DNA from 3 places in the Alteromonas sp. Cnat2-8 genome. Region 1 is predicted to be linked to each of the others. Evidence: predicted binding sites of a transcription regulator. Region 1 holds the regulator's gene; each other region holds the start of a gene.
What was found. Region 1 encodes MetJ, which represses methionine synthesis genes. Its sites were predicted from a motif close to TAGACGTCTAGACGTCTA; they were not measured.
Positions count from the first base shown of each region.

Region 2: the regulator MetJ is predicted to act here: its motif matches at 1,627-1,644, upstream of msrA (peptide-methionine (S)-S-oxide reductase MsrA).
Region 3: the regulator MetJ is predicted to act here: its motif matches at 3,467-3,484, upstream of thrA (bifunctional aspartate kinase/homoserine dehydrogenase I).

Region 1 covers NZ_JAKREX010000003.1:563,230-569,021, forward strand. The annotation lists gene metF (methylenetetrahydrofolate reductase) at 58-945, opposite strand; gene metJ (met regulon transcriptional regulator MetJ) at 1,107-1,439, shown strand; gene MHN00_RS10305 (malic enzyme-like NAD(P)-binding protein) at 1,603-2,838, opposite strand; gene MHN00_RS10310 (hypothetical protein) at 3,518-3,835, shown strand; gene rpmE (50S ribosomal protein L31) at 4,041-4,253, opposite strand; gene priA (primosomal protein N') at 4,705-5,792, shown strand, end outside.
Region 2 covers NZ_JAKREX010000008.1:128,404-134,195, reverse strand. The annotation lists gene MHN00_RS19655 (sodium-dependent transporter) at 1-75, opposite strand, end outside; gene MHN00_RS19650 (SDR family NAD(P)-dependent oxidoreductase) at 387-1,112, opposite strand; gene MHN00_RS19645 (DUF393 domain-containing protein) at 1,102-1,497, opposite strand; gene msrA (peptide-methionine (S)-S-oxide reductase MsrA) at 1,722-2,267, shown strand; gene MHN00_RS19635 (hypothetical protein) at 2,369-3,490, opposite strand; gene MHN00_RS19630 (alkaline phosphatase family protein) at 3,762-5,627, shown strand; gene fldB (flavodoxin FldB) at 5,645-5,792, shown strand, end outside.
Region 3 covers NZ_JAKREX010000002.1:321,991-327,782, forward strand. The annotation lists gene MHN00_RS05615 (histidine kinase) at 1-444, shown strand, start outside; gene MHN00_RS05620 (response regulator transcription factor) at 441-1,085, shown strand; gene MHN00_RS05625 (S-(hydroxymethyl)glutathione dehydrogenase/class III alcohol dehydrogenase) at 1,140-2,297, opposite strand; gene MHN00_RS05630 (LysR substrate-binding domain-containing protein) at 2,487-3,365, shown strand; gene thrA (bifunctional aspartate kinase/homoserine dehydrogenase I) at 3,659-5,792, shown strand, end outside.

The DNA.
Region 1 (5,792 bases):
GCCTTTTGTGGAGTACTTCGTTAAAAAACGTAAGCACGGTCCTGATTGTCGTATGTATTAAGCGCCTGAACGCACGCCGAGCATGTGGCAGATGGCGTAGCTTAATTCACTACGGTTCAACGTATAGAAATGGAAGTGTTTTACCCCTTCTTTAGCGAGTACTTTAACTTGGTCCATAGCAATGTTAGCGCCTATAAGATTACGGGTAGCTTGGTCGTCGGCATCAAGGCCGTCGAACATTTTGTGTAACCATCCCGGCACATGAACATTTGTGAACCCCGCAAATTTCACCAGTGTTTGGTAGTTGGTTACCGGCAAAATACCCGGAACGATATCTAAGTCGACACCCGCTGCGGCTGCACGGTCTCTAAATCGAAGGTACACACTCGTATCGAAAAAGAACTGGGTTATCGCTTCTGTGGCACCTGCTTCTGCTTTGCGCTTAAGGTTTAGTAAATCAAACTGCGCATTTGGTGCTTCAGGGTGCTTCTCTGGATAGGCAGCAACAGAAATATCAAAATCGGCAACGTCTTTTAGCAAGGCAACAAGATCAGAGGCATACATCTCTGTCTTTTCTACTCCTGGCGGTAAATCGCCACGAAGCGCAACAATACGGCGAATACCTGAGTCCCAGTAGTCTTTTGCAATTTGCTTAAGCTCATCACGGCTAGCATCAACACAGGTCAAGTGAGGAACCGCCGCGACACCGGTTTGCTGCTGAATGCGTTTTACTACGTCGTGGGTTCTGTCACGCTCACCGCTATTCGCGCCGTAGGTTACCGACATGTAGCTTGGCTTTAGTGGCGCTAGACGTTCAACTGACTTCCACAGGGTCTGTTCCATGGCTTCCGTTTTAGGCGGAAAGAATTCAAAAGATACATCAATATCACGCAGTTCCGACAGGGACTGGTTTAATGCATCGATACCTTGTGCGTAAGAAACCATGGCTTTTTCTCTCAAAAATGTATTCTTATAGACGTTTAGACGTCTAAATTAAAGAATATATGTCTAGACGTCAAGAGGTTTACACTGCTCAATTGACCTTTTCGTGAACTTGTTTAGAATTTCTCTTCATAACATAAAAAAGAGTAGACCGAGTTAGTACAATGGCAGAATGGAACGGTAAATATATTCACCCCTACGCAGAGCATGGCAAGAAGAGCGAACAGGTAAAGAAAGTCACTGTCTCTATACCTATTAATGTGCTTAAGGCGCTTACTGATGAGCGTACTCGCCGCCAAATCAATAATCTGCGTCACGCCACTAATTCAGAATTGTTGTGCGAAGCATTTTTGCATGCGTTTACCGGTCAACCATTGCCTAACGATGATGACCTGCGCAAAGACAATCCTAATCGCGTACCGGCTGAAGCAAGACGCATTATGGAAGAAATGGGCATTGATCCAAGCTTCGAAAACGATGTGTCGGAAGACGACTGATATTTGGTATTAAAGAGAAACGGCGCTTTGTTGTAAGTTATTGCTAGTTGATAACCTACAACACGGCGCCGTTTTTTATGTACTTGTATTCTCTAAGCGCACTTTTTAGCAAATAAAGGTTGAGCACTAGCCCCTCCATTTTTTTGCCTAATGCGCCAGAATTTTATTCTTCTGGGCTTTCAGGCACGCGTGCAACACCAGATTCAATCGCAGCCTTAGATACGGCGGTAGCAATACGCTCGCATAAACGCGGGTCCATAGGTTTAGGAATAATGTACTCCTTACCAAATGTCAGACTAGTACTCTTACTGGCAGCTAGTACTTCTTCTGGTACAGGCTCCTTCGTGATAGCACGAAGGGCTTCTACTGCCGCTACTTTCATTTCATCGTTAATGGCCGTTGCACGAACATCTAGTGCGCCACGGAAAATAAACGGGAAACACAGTACGTTGTTAACCTGGTTAGGGTAGTCCGAGCGTCCGGTAGCCATAACAAGATCTTTACGTACTTCGTGAGCAAGTTCAGGCTTTATCTCAGGGTCTGGGTTAGAACATGCAAATACAATTGGGTTTTCAGCCATCAAGGCCAGTGTTTCTGGTGGTAAAACATCCGGTCCAGACACACCAACAAAAATATCCGCACCTTCCATTACGTCTTCAAGCGTACGCTTGTCAGTATTGTTAGCAAATAGCTTTTTGTGCTCAGTTAAGTCTTCGCGACGAGTATGGATAACGCCTTTTCTGTCTAGCATATAAATACGCTCACGCTGGGCACCACACTTAATAAGCAGTTCCATACAAGCGACCGCTGCTGCACCGGCACCCATACACACAATTTTAGCGCTCTCTATGCTTTTACCCTGAATTTCCAGAGCATTAAGCATGCCCGCTGCAGTTACAATAGCGGTACCGTGCTGATCATCATGAAATACCGGAATCTTACAGCGCTTAATTAGCTCTTGTTCAATCTCAAAGCATTCAGGCGCTTTAATGTCTTCTAAGTTAATGCCGCCAAATGTGTCAGCGATATTCGCTACTGTATTAATGAACTCTTCGGTTGTACGATGCTTCACTTCAATGTCAATGGCATCCAGGCCAGCAAAGCGTTTAAACAGAAGGGCTTTACCTTCCATAACAGGTTTCGATGCCAGTGGGCCTAGGTTACCCAACCCTAAAATTGCGGTTCCGTTACTGATAACGGCAACCAGGTTTCCTTTACCCGTGTACTTATAGGCGTTATCTGCATCTTCAGCAATTTCTCTGACCGGCTCGGCAACGCCTGGGCTGTAGGCAAGAGCAAGGTCATCGACGCTGTCTGCTGGCTTAGATAACTCTACGCGGATTTTTCCAGGTGTGGGTTTGGCGTGATAGTCGAGTGCGCGTTGTCTAAAATCTGACATGTAAAAAGGTATCCTTAGATGTAGGGTTCATCGGTGTTTTCGTTCACGCTCTGTAGCTATTTTATTGTCGTTATAGTTATAGGTAGATAAACGTAAGCGCGTTACAACCAAGTAATGACAAAAGTGATTATAAATAGTTGTTAGCACTAGGGCTTGTTGATCTTTGTTTTACAGCAATCATCAATAGGCCCCAAGGTGGCATGTGGAAAAGCAGACTAGGCGTTAACCTTTACTGATTTTGTTCACATACCTTAATGGATACAAGCCTCTGGTTTATGTACCCAAAAGCGCCATAAGTCTTGAAAGCAATGCATTATTCACAGAATTAATGCTCACTATCAAAGTGCCGATAGCAACTCTAACACAGCCAATCACTGTGTACATATCTGATCAGAATTCTCATATACCAATGTAGGTTAGGCGTACTAATTAGACCAGTAAAATGGGGCTATAATTGCCATTCATGCTATTTATTTTGACTTGTCATAACATTCTGTAGGTCTATTGTGTGGAGGATAAAAACAAAGCTATCAAAGGGATCTACGTTCTCATAAATGCATTGGACAGAAACCCAAATCAGGAAAATAGAACGAAGGGAGACACCTCGTTAATTCTCCATCCAATATTTCTGATAAAATCCTGTGAAAGCCCACTCAAAATTCGCGCTGAAGGCGAGGATATGACAGAAAGAAAACTAATAACCGTGCTAACCGATGTGTGCGAAAGCGTAAAATCTACCAATAATGGATTTGTTTGGCTAACTCACGTAGGGCATTGGAGAGCGCCGCAAGTGATTGCCGTGTTTAATACTGAGCAGGAGAAGCAGCGGGCGTTAACTAATGGTTGGGATATAGACTTCATAAACCAAGTGAATATTGCTTTAGCGTCAATTAAGTCAGCACCCGTTGGTATTTATTTTGATAGCGAAGAAGAGTGTAAGAAAGTGAGTGGCGGCAATTGGGATAGGCATTTATCTAATGTTAAAAACCTTCACTGAGTTCAGGTTACGCTGAATGTTGTAAATTAAGCTAAAAACGTTTTCAGAAAGGCGAGTTGCAGGGCTTGTTACACTGGCTAGGTTCTGGCCTGACGTAGGATAACGGCGGTAAAGCGCTGTTTGGCACACCTTGTTTGTGTGAAGCGTGAATTTTAAGCAATAAAAAAGCGCCATAAAGGCGCTTTTTTCGAACTCGATATCAGGCTTACTTTTTGCCCAATGCACCGAAACGCTTCTTGAAGCGATCAACACGACCACCAGTGTCAACGTTACGTTGCTTACCAGTGTAGAATGGGTGACACGAAGAACATACGTCTAGGTTGATGTCTTTACCAAGCGTAGAGCGAATGTTCATTACGTTACCACATGAGCAAGTTGCTGTGATTGCTTCGTATTTTGGGTGGATATCTTGTTTCATTGGGTTACCTCACATAATAAGGCCGTATCGCTATACAACCCGAAGTCGCACACCATACGTTACTTAATTCAAATGATAAGTCGTTCAAAGAACAGCCTATCGCAAAAGAGCGGCGCATAATAAAGGATGGCAGGGCCTTGATCAAGCGGTTTTTGGCCAAATGCTAAACAAGAGAGCTAGACAAGGTAGCCGTATAAAAAGGCCAAACAAAAAACATTCCTTTTATGCTTACCTGTAAAGTATGTTTAAATATTTGTCTTTCAAGGCTGGGCCAGATGCTCTAGTGGCAAAATCAAGCGCCAATAGCAAAATGTGTAGCTAGCTGTTAGCAGCGCAAACTGCTGTAACGTATAGGTCTGCAAGAAGCCTCAGTATAATTAGTTTCAACATAAGAAGCTTAGTAAGCGCATTACGCGCTGTAACAATCGTCAAATAAGGTAGAACCTTCGCAATGGCCTTTATCCAAGTTGCCGTGCCAGTGCCGCTGCGCCAACTTTTCACGTATACCCACGATAACGCACTAAGTGCGGGTGTAAGAGTGGTTGTGCCTTTCGGTCCGCGCAAACTTGTGGGTGTAGTTGTTGAAACCCTACACAAACCTGAAAGCGACATTGAAAACTCCAACAAGCTAAAAGCCATTGAGTCGGTACTGGACGATACCCCCATTATAGACGAGGTGTTGCTGAAAATGGCCCAATGGCTGTGGCAGTACTATCATCATGCGCCGGGTGAAGTGCTACACGCCATGCTGCCTGTTTTATTGCGCAAAGGCGAGTCAGCAGCGCCAACACCTCAAGACATGCTAATGCTTACCGAAGAAGGTAAGCAAACGACTGCAGACACGTTATCGCGGGCGCCTAAACAACAAGCCTGTTTTACTGCACTGGCTGGTGGTGCCTTATTAGCATCCCAAGCGCGCAAGCAGTATGGCGCACCTGCGGTCAAAGCGCTCGTCGAAAAGTCATTGATAAGCATTGAAGAAGTCGCGCCTGAATTTAAGTCAGGCAGTTGGCTTGCCTCGTTATCGGTGTCTGAAAAGCCAATTCCAGATACTGAGCAGTCGGTTGCCATTGCCGCACTTAATCATCAGCAGGGCAATTTCGCTGTAAGTTTGCTTGAAGGGGTTACCGGTAGCGGTAAAACGGAAGTGTACCTTCAAGCCATCGAACCCTTACTGCGCGACGGAAAACAAGTGCTTATACTTGTGCCAGAAATTGGGCTTACGCCGCAAACGGTGTCACGCTTTGAAAAGCGCTTTGGTATTGCAGTGGGCGTTTTACACTCTCAGCTTTCTGATAAAGAACGGCTACAGGTGTGGCAGCGAGCAAGAGCTGGTGAACTCGGGATAATCATCGGTACCCGTTCAGCTATTTTCACTCCGCTGCACAACCCCGGCATGCTGATTGTGGATGAAGAGCACGACGAGTCTTTTAAACAACAAGATGGGCTTCGCTATCACGCCCGTGACCTAGCAGCCATGCGGGCTAAGCAGCACAATATTCCTCTTTTATTAGGCAGCGCCACGCCCGCACTCGAAAC
Region 2 (5,792 bases), on a different contig from region 1:
TATGCCTACCGCAGAACCTGCAGCAGCCAAAATAAAACCTATGCGCGATCCGAACTGTTCTCTGGCCCCGCTCATATCCCTTCCTCTTGTTGAGTTATTGTTATAGCAGTTCGCCGTATCACGCCTTGTGATGCACAAACACGTCGTGAGCTCACAATTTATGCTGGTTGTCGGTACTTACTATTCGTAAGAATCAAGCCGAGCGAACTGGTATTATTTATTATCAGGATGGCGTTTGTTGTTATGACTCACGTGTGGCGTCAACGCGTTGTATTGCTACCTCTATGGGCTTATCAATACGCTGCACCATTCCCAAAAATAGCATGGTAACAGCAGTGAAATAAAAAGTCTTGATGTTGGACTTGCTGAAATGATGTTAGACCGTATCACCAAGTTACCACTTCGCCATTCCAGTCGATAAAATGACAAGCTTGGTCTCGATTAAGCGCCGAAAGGTGGTGAATGAGCTGTTTAGCGGTAAACTCAGGCGTGAACAATTTCTTGGCGGCGACGTTCTTTTGAAAAGGCTTAGAAAGCCCCGTATCAACCGTCCCAGGGTGATAACAAACAAGCATCACGTCTTTCAATCTGCGCTTGTATTCTACCGACGCTGTTTTAACCAACATGTTGAGCGCCGCTTTCGACGCGCGGTAGCCGTACCACCCGCCAAGTCCATTATCTGAAATACTCCCTACTCTCGCGCTTAAGCAAACAAGGGTTGAGCCTTCTTTACTCATAATATTCACCAAATGCTTGAGCCACATTGCGGGAATAATGCTGTTAGTCGAAAAATAAGCCGCTAAGGCCTGCTCGCTGACATCTTCCAAACGTTTCTCAGGATGAATGCCATCGCTTTCGCGGTGTAGAAAGCCTGTTGTGATAACTACCGTAGTTAACACAACCTGCTGTTCAGCCAGCTGTTCAACAAATTCGCTAATGTGCCTATCGTCCTGTTCGGCCAGCTGATGATAGGTAACATCCCCAGAATGATTGGTGTCAGATAAAGGGGCGCGACTAACCGCAAACACCCTAGCACCATCACTGCTATATTGCTCAATAAGCGCAGACGCAATACCGCCCGACGCGCCCACTATAAGGACGTTATTTTTCACTGGCTTCTCCTGGTATGCAGCGATCGCACTGGCGTTTTTTACCTGTTAACAGGTATGAAATAGTGTATCTATGCTTTGCGAATACATTGTAGAAAGCATCGGCTACATGACGAATAACAGGCCAGCGAAGCGGTGCATATAGCCAACCCATGCCCACGGCTTTCCATGCTTCATGAGTGACATCAAGGCCAGTTATCAACGTCCCGTCTTCACGAAGTCCGTGAATTCTTGCATTGAGTGCATGCCAATCCATGGTTGGATAACGGTTCGAAAAATCGGGGGCCTGAATATCTACCAATGTTAATTTGTTGTGCTTGTCTCTTTTTCTTAAATGACGCATTTCAGCGATACACAACGGACAATACCCGTCATAGAAAATAATCACGACTGAATACCTCTGCCAAATTTTGAACACGTTTATACGCATTCTTACCAGTTGCAAACTGCTTGAAAGAAAGCAGCTAGCCTCACATGTTAAAACCTTTCACTCAGCTCGCACATTATTCTTATTTAATATTCGTTTATACGATAAAAAAACACGCTTGGATGACTTGTGTTGTGACCTACCCGCACCCACACTACAGACAAAGATTAAGAGAGGTTTTTACTATGGCAAATTTACAAGTCGCCACGTTGGCAGGCGGATGCTTTTGGTGTATCGAATCAGCGTTTAATAGCGTTGAAGGCGTGGAAAAAGCAATTTCTGGCTATGCTGGAGGCGAAAAGGCCGATCCAACCTATGAAGAGGTATGCAAAGGAAATACTGGCCATGCTGAAGTGGTACAAGTGACGTTTGATGCCGACAGCATTAGCTACCGAGAGATACTAGAAATTTTCTTTGCGCTGCATAACCCTACACAGCTTAACAGACAGGGCAATGATGTAGGCACACAGTATCGCAGCGCGGTTTTCTATCACGACGATACACAAAAAGCTGAAGCAGAAAAAATTATCGCAGAAATCTCAGAAGAAGAGATTTGGCCCGATCCCGTAGTGACTGAAATAGTAGCAGTAAATAACTACTACGACGCCGAAGACTACCACCAAGATTACTTCAAAAATAATCCACAAAACCAATATTGCTCTATGGTGGTGGCACCTAAACTTGCGAAGTTCAAAAAAACCTTCGCTTCTCGACTTCGCAGCGACGCATAGATAAAACAGCGATATTAAGCGCGCTATCAATAGCGTTAGCCAACAATAAAAAGGGTTGCTTAAAAGCAACCCTTTGGTTTTTCAATCTATTCGTTTTCTTATTATTCAAACCAAACGCTGTTAATTTCTAGTGGAAATAATAAAGGCGCTAAGTCTTCATAACGCTTCTTATGCGCTTCACACGTCGCGTTTTTAAGGTAGTTTTTCTCCCAAGGATCGTTAATGATCCACAAGGTATTTTCAATGGTCACTAATCCTTCCATCGACGAATTATCCATTGTGTACTGTTCGCAACTCTGATCGCCGGCAACGTCGAAAGTAATAGGGATACGCTTTGTTGGCTTACTGCCACTCACATCAATTACCCACAGTTCATTGTCGTTTCTTGCTGCGCCAAACAAATAGGATGCGCCCGTTGAATGAGTATATAACGCCAGTCCATTGATAGGATGATTACCTGAAGTAAACGAAGGAAGTTGAAGGTTAGGCTCGCTCACTGTGGCAAAATCATTCGACGAGAAAAAGTCTTCATCAACAGCCAATGTAAAAATTCTTGGCTGTCCTGCTTTATCTTTCTCTAGCGCCATATATAACGTGCCGTCTTCAGCCATCGTCAACCCTTCAATGCCGTCGTTAGGAAAATTACCTACTTCAAAATCGTTGGGAAACTGAAGAGGTCGGACATCCGACATTTCAACCGAGCCATTATCTTTTCGTGTCAATTTTACCAACAAGGTAGGGTAATCTGTTGACCCTGTTTCCTCGTATTTGGATTCACAGCGAGGGCTTAATGCGCCGGTACGGGTAGCATCTTCGGTAACCGTATAAATTACGTTAGTGTCTCTGGGGTCTACGGCTAGCGCTTCTAAATCAGGTTGCTCGCTCAAATAGCTATAAAAGCAGCTTCGGCGCACGGTGTTGGAAAATGAAAAGCGTTCGCTCGATGCGCTCAGCGTTGCGGTATCTGGTGAAATGCTATGAAGTTTCAACTGTTGAGTGGTATCAGCACTAGCATCTGCGATAGTGACAAGTTGACCGTCTAGCACCACTAACCCTGAGGTTTGAGGATCAAACATAACGTTGCCTTTTTCATCAAGGATCCATTTACCCACAGTGACTTCTGTTAAGTCTTGAGGTTCAGGAGTAATAACAACGTCTTTCGGCTCGCTACAGGCGCTTATCAGTAAAGTGGTTAGCACAGCACTGGTTAAATATTTTAGCATAGTGTGAAGTCCTCTCTCCGTTTATTAAGACGAGAGCAAAAGGTAAAACTGAAAAAATTGTAAGGGAGTATATCGAGCATACCGTTTATTCACAAAAAAGAGTAAGGTTATGCGATAGACATCAGGTTTGCTGAGTACATATATGATTTGGCAACGTTAAATAGTCGTGCTGTCATCATGTTTTCAATTAATGTGCAGCATATTTAGTTAACACACTTACGTGTATTAATATTGACGAAAATTAAAGGAGAGCGTCATTTCTACGCAGCACTTGCCCCAAGTTATTGCAGGTCCAATAGTAAGAAGGGTGACATCTACAGAATGTCATATTTGGGTAGTAACCAGTAACGCCGATTCACCTGCGCTAAATCTATCTGCAAATGAAGTCGTCGTCAGCGGCAATTGTCAACGCGAAACCATACGCGTAGGTAAGTACGCATTTATACACTTGCTCTCTTTCACTTCGTCAGAGCCCTTCGAAGATACTGCGCGGATAGGTTACTCGCTATCTTTTAGCGACGATGCTCAGCAGGCTTCATGGGAAAATGAACAACGCGGGCTTCTTTACGATGGGCAGTCTTCCTTATGTTTCCACTACACCGAGACTCCCGAGACCATATTGCACGGCTCATGCCGTAAGCCTCACTTTCACAGTGATGATGCCCTAGCACAAGTAGATGTACTCCATAAAAATGCGTTCAAAAAGGAAAATGATTTTCCCGATCTCCTGTTGATGACGGGCGATCAGATTTACGCTGATGATGTCGCAGGTCCTATGCTTAAAGCCATACACAGCGTGATTGACCGTTTAGGTCTTTATCATGAAGCACTGGAAGGGGCAGTAGTAACCAACACTAATGAACTTGCCACACATGAACATGGGTATTACGAACGAGAGCAGCTTCTGCCACAAATTGCGACCAATACGGTACTGTCTTCAATATTCTTTGGTGCTAAGAAAAAACCGGTATTCACATCAGTAAACGCGCAAAACCATTTGATTGGCAGTGCGGAGATCATCGCTATGTATTTACTGGTGTGGTCCGACACGCTTTGGGCTGATATCAATATAGATAAAGATGGGATCCCCCCAAAATACCACGCTATTTTCGACAAAGAACACGAGGCGCTTAACGGCTTTGTAAAACAGCTACCGCAGGTACGTAGGGCCCTGGCACACATTCCTACCTATATGATTTTTGACGATCACGATGTTACCGACGATTGGAACTTAACCCGGGGCTGGGAACAAGAAGTCTATGGAAACCCTCTATCAAAACGCATGATCGGCAATGCGCTTATCGGCTACTTGCTTTGCCAAGGCTGGGGAAATGCTCCAAAAAAAGTAGCGCCATTAATTGCTAAAGTACAAGAATCAATGGGAGAAAGCGGTTTAAACTCGCACGATGAAATCATTGATGATCTGTTGGATTTTGATCAGTGGCATTACCGTTTAGATACCACACCACCTATTGAGGTTTTAGACACCCGCACGCAGCGTTGGCGCAGTGAATCTAATATGAATAAGCCCTCGGGGCTAATGGACTGGGAAGCACTGTGTGATTTTCAGCATTCTATAATTGGCAAAGAATCTGTCATCGTCGTCTCTGCCGCTCCCATTTATGGTGTAAAGGTTATCGAAGCCATTCAAAAGGTGTTTACGTTTTTTGGCAAGGCGCTTACTGTTGATGCTGAGAACTGGATGGCCCACAAAGGCACCGCGAACGTTATATTAAACATATTCAGGCATTACAAAACGCCCCCCGATTTCATCATTCTATCTGGCGATGTGCACTATTCCTTTGTATACGATGTACGCCTGCGCTTTAGGCGCAACAGCCCCCACATCACCCAGTTCACCTGCAGCGGATTAAAAAACGCCTTTCCGGATGGATTGATCAAATGGCTAGATAGATTAAACCGCGTGCTTTATCGCTCTAAATCGCCTCTAAACCTTTTCACAAGACGTCGAAATATGTCAGTAAAAGCGAGAGAGCCAAGTTTGGGCTATGGCGAATTATTCAACGGTTGCGCCATTGGTGTATTAAAAATTTCACAGAAAAACACCGATGTTCAGTGCAAAGCTTTGTTGAGCAACGGTAAAGAGGTAGAATTCCCAGCTTCTAAAGACGATTAGTTCAAAAGAGGTATCTAATGAGTGATAGCGCACTGTCCATCGGATTATTTTACGGCTCAACAACCTGCTATACAGAAATGGCAGCAGAAAAAATCCAAGCGCAACTCAATAGCCTTTTTGACGAAGATATTGTTGACCTTCACAACATTAAAGACGTTAACCTAA
Region 3 (5,792 bases), on a different contig from region 1:
CTGCACATTGACGACAATTTAATGTTAACCAACGTGCGAATTGCCGATTGCCTTTTGCGAAGTATGCAGGAGGCGCTAACTAACGTGATACGCCATACACAGGCGCATTATTTTTCCCTATCACTGACGCAACACAACGGCGCTTACAACCTACTAATGCACGACAGTATGGTGCCGCATGCTGCAGATGAGAAACTCAGTGATGAGCAGCCAAGTAGCATACAGTTCTTCGACAAAGCACCATGTAGCCATTCAGAAGGCGCTTTTGCAGTAGGGGTTCGAAAGGAAGAGCGATCAAGCGAATCTGACACTTCAAGTCGTGTGGTGGCAGGCAATGGTCTAAAAGGAATGCAGGAACGGGTTCATGAGCTAAATGGAACTATCAGCTGGCAGCGAACCGAGCAGGGTTTTCGCATCGCAATTCACATACCGGAGGGCGAATGAAAACACGCCTTATATTAGTTGAAGATCAAATGCTGGTAAGGGAAGGCATCAAATCACTTTTAGGGCTTGATGATAGCGTTGAAGTTGTTGGCGAATACGAAAATGGTCAGCAGCTCATTGATAGTGAAAACGCTTTAAACTGTGATGTGATATTAATGGATATTCGCATGCCCAAATTATCGGGTATCGATACTTTGCTTGCACTGAGTGATAAAGGGATTAGTACGCCAGTGCTAATGCTTACTACGTTTGATGATCACGAGCTGGTAAACGGCGCTATGCGGGCTGGTGCAAAAGGGTACCTGCTTAAAGATGTATCGCTAGAAACCCTGGTTGACACTATTACACAAATAAAAAATGGCAAAACGCTGATTCAGCCCGCGGTAACCGAAAAAGTGTTGCAAGGCTTGAAAGGACTGAACGTAGAATTTGAGTCGTTTGAAAATCCAGAGCCACTTACTGAGAAAGAAGTCGAAATTCTCCGTTTGATCGCTGCGGGTTACAGTAATAAAGAAATTGCAGATGCGATGTTCAAATCAACAGGCACCATTAAGAACCAAGTTTCTTCAGTCATGGCTAAGCTTGGTGTACGAGATAGAACGAGGGCAGTGCTCAAGGCGTTAGAGCAGGGGATATTGTAATCGATAAAAGGAGAAGCAGAGCTTCTCCTAACGTGTTCCGAGCTAAGGCTTAAATTATTTATCCATATGCACAACAGAGCGGATACTTTCACCTTTATGCATTAAATCAAAGGCATTGTTAATGTCACCAAGACCCATGGTGTGAGTGATAAACTCTTGAAGACCAAAGTCACCATTTAAGTATTGCTCTACAATACCTGGTAGCTCTGAACGACCTTTAACACCGCCAAATGCAGAGCCGCGCCATACACGACCTGTCACTAACTGGAATGGGCGCGTTGAAATTTCTTGTCCTGCACCAGCTACACCAATGATCACAGATTCGCCCCAACCCTTGTGACAGCACTCAAGTGCAGAACGCATCACGTTGACGTTGCCGATACATTCAAACGAGTAGTCAACACCGCCGTCAGTCATTTCAACAATCACTTCCTGAATAGGCTTATCGAAATTCTGAGGGTTTACCACGTCAGTTGCACCAAGCTGTTTTGCTAGGTCAAACTTACTTTCATTAATATCAATACCAATAATGCGGCCGGCGCCTGCCATGCGTGCACCAATAATGGCAGATAGACCGATACCACCTAACCCAAAGATAGCAACCGTGTCGCCTTCTTGTACTTTCGCCGTTTTAAGCACGGCGCCCATACCGGTTGTCACACCACAGCCAAGTAAGCATACTTCTTCTAACGGGGCCGTTTTGTTTACTTTTGCTAGCGATATTTCTGGTAAAACCGTGTATTCAGAAAACGTTGAGCAGCCCATGTAATGATAAATTGGCTCACCATCTTTAGAGAAGCGGCTTGTGCCGTCTGGCATTAAGCCTTTACCTTGTGTTTCGCGCACTGCTTGGCAAAGGTTAGTTTTGCCTGACTTACAGAACTTACATTCGCCACATTCTGCGGTGTAAAGAGGAATAACGTGATCACCAACTTCTACGCTGGTTACACCTTCGCCCACCATTTCAACAATACCACCACCTTCGTGGCCTAGAATTGAAGGGAATACGCCTTCAGGATCATCACCGGACAGCGTAAATGCATCAGTGTGGCATACGCCAGTTGCAACGATGCGTACAAGTACTTCGCCTTTCTTAGGAAGCTCTACGTCAACTTCTTCCATCTTTAACGGCTCACCCGGGCCCCAAGCCACCGCAGCTTTTGACTTAATGTGCGTTTGACCTTCTTGCAACGAATCTTTGAATGACGCCATGTAATGACTCCTTAATCATAAATATTTGATGATGTTTTATAGGCCAAAGTATAGGAGACGGATTACTAATGATAAATACAGTTTTAGTAAATCACTTTTTCATAATTGTAATAATTGATTTAGCCAAATAGAATGTACTTAAATAAACCAGCGCTGTGTTGAACAACGCTAAACTAACGAGTGGCGATAATGAAATATCTAGAAGGCATAGCTGAGTTTTGTGCCGTAGCTGACGTTGGCAATTTTACCGGAGCTGCGAACAAGCTCGACACGTCAGTGGCGCAGATAAGCCGTAAAGTCGCATCACTTGAAAAGCAGCTAGGCGTTAAATTATTACAGCGCACTACGCGAAGTGTTTCACTTACTGAAGCGGGCACGCAGTATTTTCAGCAGGCAATGCCTGCATTAAAGGCGCTCGAAGATGCCCAGCTAGCGGTGAGCGCACTGCAAGCATCGCCGCAAGGGCTAATTAAACTTACCGCTCCCGTAGCGTTTGGCGAAGCCTTTATCGCGCCTTTGCTCAATACCTTTATGCAAAAGTACGCTGGCATTAGCGTGCAATGCACGTTCTCAAACGAAAAGCTCGATATTGTGGAGCAAGGCCTCGACCTTGCCATACGCATTGGCAAATTAGAAGACTCGACACTTGTTGCTAAAAAGCTGGCTACACGTCATTTGTTTGTATGCGGTAGCAAAGACTATTTTTCTCAACACTCGATGCCAAAATCTCTACAAGAGCTTAAGGAACATACTTTGTTGGTAGGCTCCCAACCCAACTGGAGGTTCGTTGTAAATAAAGAAGTGCAAACGTTGCCAGTGCAAGGACGTGTGCGATACAACAGTGGCAACGCACTCTGTAGCGCTGCTTTGGCAGGATTGGGGCTTACCCAGCTACCTGGGTTTTATGTGCGTGAAGCATTGGCACGTGGCGAATTGGTAGAGGTATTACCAGAATATAAAGACAAGCAAGAAGCTATTTGGGCAGTATTTCCTTCCAATAGAAATGTTGCGCCAAAGATTCGTTTACTGGTTGATTTCCTTGCCCAAAATATCATGGATGATCGCTAGGAAAACAAACAAAGTAAGCCTTGTGTGCCTTAATAAGCAATATTCCGTGTAGAGTGTTGCACTTTTTGCAACACAGTGTGGTGAAAACTGCGGTTGACATATAGACGTCTATACGGCAAATTGCTTGTATGAAAAAGATTCTACTTACTCGCACCACCATTATGTTAATTACCACCTTAAAAAGGGCGGTCGCTGACTAGTGCAAGTAAGCAAAAGACAACGAAAGCCCGCCTAACACAGAGCGGGCTTTTTTTTACACACGTTTTAGCATGCGTAACCTTAAGGAGCAGCATATGAAAGTCTTAAAGTTTGGGGGTTCTTCTCTAGCCGATGCACCGCGATACATGCGCGTTATGGAGATTAGCACGGCGACCCACCAAACCGACGGTGCTGCGGTTGTACTCTCTGCCCCAAAGGGGGTAACGAACGCGCTTTCACTACTATGTGAACAAGCAGCCGCGGGTGAAGATTTCCAGCCATTATTCAATAAGTTGAACGACACGGTTACCGGCATCGCCAACAACCTAAACGAAGAACTCGACGGGTTTGCACATGCAAGCGTGGTAGAATTCATTAATAGTCACCTTTCAGTACTAAAACAGCACCTTGAAGGTATTAAGCTGCTTGGTGTTGCACCTGATAATGTCGCTGCCGGTATTCTAAGTATTGGAGAGTACATCTCGGTGACGCTTTTTAGCGCTATGCTATCTGCTAAAGGTATCGCTAATCGCGTTATTGACCCGGTTAAGTATGTGCTGGCCGAAGGCGATTACCTAGACAGCATTGCCGATGTGTCGCTTAGTAAAGCGCGCTTTTCAGATGTGCCTACTGACGGCAGTGAATTTCTGGTCATGCCGGGGTTTGTTGCTGCTAACGAAGCGGGCGACAAAGTCACGCTTGGGCGTAACGGCTCAGACTATTCAGCGGCCATTTTAGCGGCGTGTATAGACGCAAATTGCTGTGAAATTTGGACAGACGTAGATGGTGTTTATAACGCTGACCCGAACCAAGTTGAAGGGGCAGTGCTGTTAGACAAGCTTACCTATCAAGAAGCGATGGAGCTGTCTTATTTCGGTGCCAAGGTACTTCATCCGAAAACTATCGGTCCTATTGCCCAACACCACATCCCTTGTTTGATCAGAAACACACTAAACCCAGCTGCGCCAGGTACGCTAATCAGCAATGAAAAAAGCGAGGTGTGGACGTCAGTTAAAGGTATTTCACAGCTTGATAACGTCACCATGTTTAACGTTGCAGGCCCTGGCCTTAAAGGCATGGTTGGTATGGCAAGTCGTGTGTTTGAGGTGATGTCGAACGCCAATATTTCAATAAGCCTTATTACCCAGTCTTCTTCAGAATACTCAATCAGTTTCTGTATCCAAAGCAAAGACGCCAGTCGAGCGTTAACGCTTCTTGAAGATGCATTCGCGCTAGAGCTTCAAAATCAATTGCTAGACCCCATTGAAGTGCGTCATGACCTAGCCATTGTTACTTTGGTTGGTGACGGTATGCGTCAAACCAAAGGCTTGGCAGCGCGTTTCTTTAACTCGCTTGCCCAAGCGCGGGTAAACAACGTAGCTATTGCTCAAGGCTCTTCAGAGCGCTCTATTTCAACGGTAATTGAAAGTAAGCGTGCTAAGAAAGCGGTAAAAGTCATTCACCAGAATTTTTTCTCTGACCGCCATACCATCGACGTATTCCTAGTAGGGTGTGGCAATGTGGGAACCGAACTGCTAGGTCAAATTGAAAAACAACAGCCTGCATTGTTAAAACGCAATGTTCAGCTGAGAGTTTATGGCATTGCAAATAGCCGGAAACTGCTGTTAAACAGTCAAGGTATTGATTTAAGCGGTGACTGGAAAGCGGCACTTGAATCGGCAAGCGAAGGATTAAGCGTAGAGCGCCTGCATCAGTTCGCTAACGACAATAGTCTGGTAAACCCGGTGATTGTTGACTGTACTAGTCACGAAGCGATTGCAGAGCAATATGTAGATATGATGGAAAGCGGTTTTCACGTGGTAACGCCAAATAAAAAGGCGAATACGAGCGCTATGTCTTACTACCGCAAGCTTCGCAAGACCGCGCAATCGACAAATCGTCAGTACCTTTACGAAACCACTGTCGGCGCAGGGCTACCGGTTATTGATAACTTGCAAAAGCTATTCAGCGCCGGCGACACCTTACACTGCTTTGAAGGAATTCTATCGGGCAGTTTGTCTTATGTATTTGGCAAACTTGAAGAGGGCATGAGCCTGTCGCAAGCGACACAAACAGCCAAAGACAACGGCTTCACAGAGCCTGATCCGCGCGATGACTTAAGCGGCATGGACGTAGCGCGCAAGCTGCTTATCATGGCTCGTGAAGCTGATTTAGCGTTAGAACTATCTGACATTGAAATTGAGTCTGTACTGCCAAAAGGTTTTGCCG